2 regions of the Arthrobacter antioxidans genome follow, and region 1 is predicted to be linked to the other one. Evidence: predicted binding sites of a transcription regulator. Region 1 holds the regulator's gene; the other holds the start of a gene.
What was found. The regulator LexA, encoded in region 1, represses DNA repair genes until DNA is damaged. The targets are predictions, from matches to a motif close to TCGAACANNTGTTCGA.
Positions count from the first base shown of each region.

Region 2: a site for LexA is predicted at 1,823-1,838, ahead of MWM45_RS03245 (HNH endonuclease signature motif containing protein). Genes of this name have one in related genera too.

Region 1 covers NZ_CP095501.1:1,322,104-1,325,509, forward strand. Annotated here, with positions in the region: gene MWM45_RS06090 (ATP-dependent DNA helicase) at 1-1,723, shown strand, start outside; gene lexA (transcriptional repressor LexA) at 1,764-2,480, opposite strand; gene MWM45_RS06100 (LysM peptidoglycan-binding domain-containing protein) at 2,861-3,382, shown strand.
Region 2 covers NZ_CP095501.1:684,252-687,657, forward strand. Annotated here, with positions in the region: gene MWM45_RS03240 (SDR family oxidoreductase) at 1-46, shown strand, start outside; gene MWM45_RS03245 (HNH endonuclease signature motif containing protein) at 260-1,810, opposite strand; gene MWM45_RS03250 (hypothetical protein) at 1,974-2,177, opposite strand; gene MWM45_RS03255 (heme-degrading domain-containing protein) at 2,238-2,783, opposite strand; gene MWM45_RS03260 (M10 family metallopeptidase domain-containing protein) at 2,918-3,406, opposite strand, start outside.

The DNA.
Region 1 (3,406 bases):
CGCGCTCACGCGCCCCGTCGACGTCGCCCTGCTCAAGGGCCGCTCCAACTACGTCTGCCTCCACAAGACCGGCGGCGGCTTCCCGGAGGAGGACGCGCCCGCCGCCCTCTTCAGCCTCGGCGAGGATGCCGCGCCGCACCCGGCCCCGGCGACCGACGGCCCGTCCTCCGCGCTCGGGAGGGACGTGGTGCGGTTGCGTGAGTGGGCCGAGGAGACCGCGACCGGCGACCGCGACGACCTCGTACCCGGCGTGAGCGACCGCGCCTGGCGCCAGGTGTCCGTCTCCAGCATGGAGTGCATCGGTGCCGCCCGCTGTCCGATGGCCCAGGAGTGCTTCAGCGAGAAGGCGCGCGCCGCAGCAGCCGACGCCGACATCATCATCACCAACCACGCCATGCTCGCGATCAGCGCCTTCGAAGGGCTTGCCGTCCTGCCCGAGTACGACGTCGTCGTCATCGACGAGGCACACGAACTCCACGACCGCGTCACCGGAGCCGTCTCGGGCCAGCTCTCCGCCTCCATGGTGACCGCTGCAGCCGCGGCGCTCCGGCGCCACGCCTCCATCACCACGGGCGCCCTCGACACGGCCGCCGACGCCTTCGAGGCGGCCGCCGAGCTCGTTCCCTCGGGCCTCCTGCCGGGGGGCCTCCCGGAGGATCTCGAGCAGGCCCTCGCCCAGGTCCGCGACGCGTCGCGTGCCGCGCTGTCGGACACCAAGACGGACGGCAAGTCCGAAGCCGACGTCGACGGCGGCCGGCAGGTCGCACGTTCCCGCACCACGCTGGTCTTCGAGCTCGCCGAGCGGATCCTCGCGGCGTCCGAGCTCAACGAGGTGGTCTGGGCGTCGCGTCCCAGCACCTTCACGCCTGGCTCGGGCTACGTGCAGCCCGACGAGAGTGCACCCGCGACGCTGAACGTCGCGCCGCTGTCCGTCGCCGGGCGGCTGCGGGAGGGACTGTTCGAGGACCACACCGTGATCCTGACCTCCGCGACCCTCGCGATCGGATCCGAGTTCGGTCCCGTCGCGGGCTCGCTGGGCCTCAGCGGCCCCGGTGCGCCCGCCTGGACCGGCGTCGACGTCGGAAGCCCCTTCGACTACCCGCGGCAGGGCGTGCTCTACGTGGCGAAGGACCTGCCGAAGCCCGAGCGAGGCACCTCCGACGCGCAGCTCGAGGAGCTCCTGGGGCTGCTCACGGCATCGCGGGGAGGTGCGCTGGGACTGTTCTCGTCCAAGCGCGCCGCCGAGGAGGCCGCGGAGGCCCTGCGTCCGAAGGTCGACTTCGAGATCCTGTGCCAGGGGGAGTCCTCGCTCAACGCACTGGTCACGCAGTTCGCGGACGAACCGGATACCTGCCTGTTCGGCACCATGTCCCTGTGGCAGGGCGTCGATGTGCCGGGGGCCTCGTGCCGACTGGTCGTGATCGACCGCATCCCCTTCCCGCGACCGGACGATCCGCTCATGACCGCCCGCACCCGGGCGGTGGCCCGGAACGGGGGCAACGGCTTCATGAGCGTGTCCGCCACGCACGCGGCGGTCCGGCTCGCGCAGGGCGCCGGGCGCCTGATCAGGGCGACAGGGGACCGGGGCGTCGTCGCCGTCCTGGACAGCCGGCTCGCCAACGCCCGGTACGGCGGCTTCCTTCGGGCCGCCCTCCCGCCCTTCTGGGCGACGACCGACCGCGCCACCGTCACGGGCATCCTGGAGCGGCTCTCGGGGCGCTGACGCGCCCCGCCGGCCGCAGCACACCGGCTGCGGCGCGTGGCTACAGCGCGCGCATCACCGAGACGACCTTGCCCATGATGCTGGCGTGGTCGCCGAGGATGGGCTCGTAGCGCGTGTTCTGCGGCAGCAGCCACGTATGGCCGTCCCGCTGCCGGAAGGTCTTCACGGTGGCCTCCTCGTCGAGCAGTGCCGCCACGATGTCGCCGTTCTGGGCGCTCTGCTGCCGGCGGACCACCACCCAGTCGCCGTCACAGATGGCGGCATCCACCATGGAGTCCCCCGAGACCCTGAGCATGAAGAGATCCCCGTGGCCGACGAGCTGGCGGGGCAGGGGCATGACGTCCTCGACGACCTGGTCCGCGAGGATCGGTCCGCCGGCGGCGATGCGCCCCACGAGCGGTACCAGGGCGGTGTCGACGGCGATCCGGTGCTCGGCGGCGGGCTTCCCGTCCGCGGACGGACCGGTCTGGGCGCCCGAGGTGTCCGGAGCCAGGGTCAGGGGGAGCAGGACCTCCATGGCGCGGGGTCGCTTCGGATCCCTGCGCACGTAGCCGAGCCGCTCGAGCTGCGCCAGCTGGTGGGTCACGCTGGACAGGCTCGCGAGGCCCACGGTGTCGCCGATCTCCCGCATGGACGGGGGGTACCCCTTGTCGGCGATCGACCGCTGGATCGTCTCGAGGATGGTCAGCTGCCGGGCGGTCAGCCCCTTGGACACGGAGCGGCCGCGCGGCCTGCCCCGGCCCGCGGAGATGGGCACGGCGTCTGCCTGGACGTCGGCGGTGTTCGATTCCTGCCGGGCCGCCGCTGATGATTCCGCCACTGTTGCGCCTTTCGCCTGGGATCGCTGATCCCGCTGTCGCCGCCGGACCGCTTCCGTGGGCCGGAAGCCGTTTTGTCAGAGGCGGCTGGTTGTGTGAGATGCATCGACCCCGGGACCGCCCTCGGAGGGCAGCATCCGTCGACGATGTTGTGATCTCTTCACGCTAGGACAGACGGGATCACTTTTCAAACATATGTTCGACCGAGTCTCGACACGGGTCGATCGTAGATGCTAGAAATAGGCAGATGCGTATTAGAACGTTTGTTCGAACCGGGCGGTCTGCCCGGCCACGGCATTCGAAGGAAAGAGGAACGGCAATGGTTACACCCGTACTGCATGGCAGCTCGCTGTGGACGCCCGCTCGCCCCGAGAACCACCTCAGGCTCGTCTCCATGCTTGACCCGTCCTCGTCGACCATCGCCCCGATGCCCCCGACCTTCGCAGCCCCCTCCCGGCCTGACGGGACCCGTTCCTCCCCGGAGCCCGCTACCTCCATGCCGTCCCGTACCTCCACGCAGCGGAGTGCGGACCGTCCCCTGACGCTCACGCGGCGAGGGCGCCTGCTGCTGGTCGGCCTGCCGATCGCCCTGGGCGTCGCGGCCCTGATCCTCCTCGCGGCATTCCTGACCTCCCAGGCGCAGGCGGGGGAGTCGGCGCCGACCTCCACGGCCACCGTCGAGGTGAGTGTGGTCACCGGAGAGACCCTGTGGGATCTCGCCGTGCGCTACGCGCCGGAGCGCGATCCCCGGGACGTCGTCGCCGAGATCGTCGAGCTCAACGACCTGCCGACCTCCGTGGTGCAGGCAGGACAGAGCATCGCAGTACCCGCCGCGGACTGACCGGGACCCGCCGCGGACTGACCG
Region 2 (3,406 bases), 640 kb from region 1:
CACCGGTGACACGCCGGTTGCGGAGGCCATCGAGGCCGCACTGTAGTCCGACCCGCACTATGAAGGCGGCGTTCACTGTGTGGGCGCCGCCTTCTGTGTGCCGGGCGGTCCTTGTCTTCAGTGTGGTGCGGGCTGTCCTGTTTCGCGAGGTGCGCGCGGGAAACGCCAGGCGCTTCGTCGCTCCCGGGATCTACGCACCGCTCCTTACTCCGAAGGCGCCCGACGGACCATGCTTTACCTGACGCTCCGGGCGCGCCGATCATCCGGTGCTGTGCTCCAGAACGTTCGCGCTGGGCCTTGAGAGGCCCGCGCTCAGCCCCGAAACGTCGTCGATCAGTGCTTCATGGACGGCTCGTCCTGCCTGCCAGTACCTGTTCCGACGAGCCATTCCCGGAGGACCCAGGATTCGAGGCGCAGTGAACCACGGAATGCCGTTCCGGGATGCCACGGTCCACGCACCCTGATGAATGACATGGTGGTGGCGCGAACACAACAGGACCCCATTGTCGATGCTCGTCGCGCCGCCTGCTGACCACGGATCGATGTGGTGGGCTTCGCACCAACTGGCCGGGATGGAGCAGTCAGGGAAGGCGCAGCCCTTGTCCCTGGCCACGAGCGCTCGCCGAAGATGCGGCGGAAAAAGCCGCTGTGCCCGTCCCACATCGAGGATCTGACCGCTGCTTCCGAGGACCAGAGGGATCATGTCGGCATCGCACGCCAGCTTCCTGATGCTCCCCGCACTCATCTGCCCGGAGAAGACCGAATACCCCGCCTGATGCGTGGCGCCGATGAGGTCCTTGTAGTCGATGGTCACCATGACCTGTGGTCGATGGCCGCCCGTCGAGGGAAGCGCAGCCGTGCTCAATGCGAGCTTGCAGGCGGCGACAAGGCCGTAGAGGAGGGTCTGGGCCCTCGTTGCCGCCGGCTGATCGACGAAAGCGGGTCGATTCTCGGTTGCGGCGGCATCCGCCCGCCCCGCTGCGCCGCGCGGGTTCGCCGTCGAGTTCATGACGGTTGCGAGTAACTCGAATTGCTCATCCGTCGCCCCGATCTCGAGGAAATGCAGTCCATGGCGTCGGCCACGGATGAAGACGCCCTGCCTCGCGCGCAGCACCTTCTCTGTCGGCTCCTGCCCGTCCTGATCGAGGACGCCCTCCCAGCGACGCGCCAGCACCCGAAGGATGTCCTCGTCGGACTCCATCGCCTGTCGTGTCAGGTGGTGCTCCATCGACTCGAGTTGCTGCGGCGTCGCGAACGAGTCCACCCGCTGCAATGCGTGCGCGACCACCGTGGCAGCCCGTCCGCTGATGCGGCCAGTGGTCATCGCGCCGCCCAGTGCTGCACACCGGGGAGGTACAGGCGCGCCGGTCGGCGAGATGCGGGGGAGTACTACCTCCGCCAGACTCAGCCGGCGCTTCGCCTCTGTCCGACTGATGCCCAGCGTGGCACGGAGAAAGTCTGCGCAGTTCCTGTATCCGTTGCCGGTCGACTCGGATGAGAGGTGCGCGGCAGGGCCGGGGCGGACATCCCCGCCGACTGATTGCTCTGCACTCGCCAGAAGCGAACCGCCCGCAGTTCGCTCGTCGTCATCGGCGAGATGATGTTCCTGCGCGACGCGGGCGGCAATGATTTGCAGATGGTCGATGGTCCTTGAGGCGTGTTCGACCTCCAGCAGGAACCGCATGGCATCCTGTCGGGATTGGATGCCCTGGCCCTGACCGATATCCCTGGCGCATTCGGCAAGCGCTGTGCAGGCCGAGTCCATGGAACTCGGAGGTGCGGTCACGCGCTCGACCGGTGCGGTAGTCATGCCTGAATTTTATCGAACATGCGTACTAATCGCGCGGTGGGGAAGCGAATGTGGAGGAAGAGTCGTCCTCGGGTATCCACATAGGCAGCGCCTGTGGACCTGCACCGGCATTCCGAGTGGAACCGCCTGTTTTCAGGACATCCGGCCCTCAAAGACTCCTGGTCTACAGCGGCCTGCGGCGGCGTGCACAGGCGGATGCCTGCCGCCCGCCGCCCGCTGCCGGCCGCCCGCTGCTGGCGGCCCGCCGCTCCGCCGTCGTCCGCTCCGCCGTCGTCCGCTCCGCCGTCGTCCGCTCCGCCGTCGTCCGCTCCGCCGTCGTCCGCTCCGCCGTCGTCCGCTTCTGTCGAGCGCCGCCAGTCCTGTTCATGACCCCTTCGGATCAGCCCGGCCACGTGAGACGAGGACACACGGTGCCTCGCCCCGGTTCCTAGAGGCCGGCAGCGGCGTGAAAGGTCCGTAGCGCCTCGACGACGAGCCTGTGGTCCTCGAGTTGCGGAAGCCCGGAGACCGTCACCGTGGCGACCGGGCCGACGCCCTGGATGTACAGCGGGAAGGAGCCGCCGTGCGCTGCGAACATCGTCGTGTCGAACAGTGGATCGTCCTCCACCCGCCCACCGTTGCGGCGCCCCCGGAGGCCGACGAGCAGGGAGGGGACGAGGTAGCGTTCCGCGGTGCGGCTCTTCGCGTCGAGCCAGTAGTCGTTGTCAGGCGTGGTCCCGTCGAGTGCGGCCCGGAACAGGATGTGGTCGGGCCTTCGGATGCAGACCGCGATCGGCAGGTTGCGTCCCGCGCCCAGCTGGACGATCAACTGCCCCAGGGCGACGGCGTCGTCGTTCGTGAAGCGGGTGAACTGGAGTTCGGCGACCTCCCTCTCGACCGTGCTGATCAGCGCCTCGAGCGCCTCGGTAGGCTGTTCGCTGCCGCCGTCCGGATCGAACGGGAGGACGGCTGTAGGGAGGGCGTCATTGCTCATCTCCTTAATTTACGTCGTCGACGGGACGTGGCGGGCTTTTGCTCAGTTGTTTAGTAATTTCCTCGGGACGGCAGTGTGTGCGTCGCCTGCGATTGTCGCCGACGCGATCCCGAAGCGGAGGGCCCCGGCGGACGTCAGAGTCCGGGCGCGCAGGGCCCGGCACCGAGGAGCGCGAGGCCTGCGAGGTCACCCTCTCCGAACGAGACCCGGCCGACGTTCTCCGAGAACATCAGTTCGCCAGCGTCATCCACATGGTCGAGTCCGACGACGTGCGCGAGCTCGTGCATGATCGTCGCCTTCAGATACGCGCGCCCGTCCGGGTAGCCGAGGGCTGTGGCGGCGTCGGATGCATCGAGCTGTACCTGCCCGCCCACGTAGACCAGCGGCTGCCCGGACGCCTGGGCGTAGTCGCTGCCGCCGAGTCCTGCGATGTCTCCTGCGAGTCCGGGGATCTCCTCAGGGGTGGTCCAGGTGATCAACACCGGCACCCAGGTCTTCCCGTACAACTCCGGCTGGTACAGGTCGCGCTCCTCACTGGGCGCCTCGGTGGTCGCGCCGTCGTCGATGAACTGCAGGCCCGTGGCGGCGGACACTTCAGCGACGGCTTCCTGCACCAGTCCCTC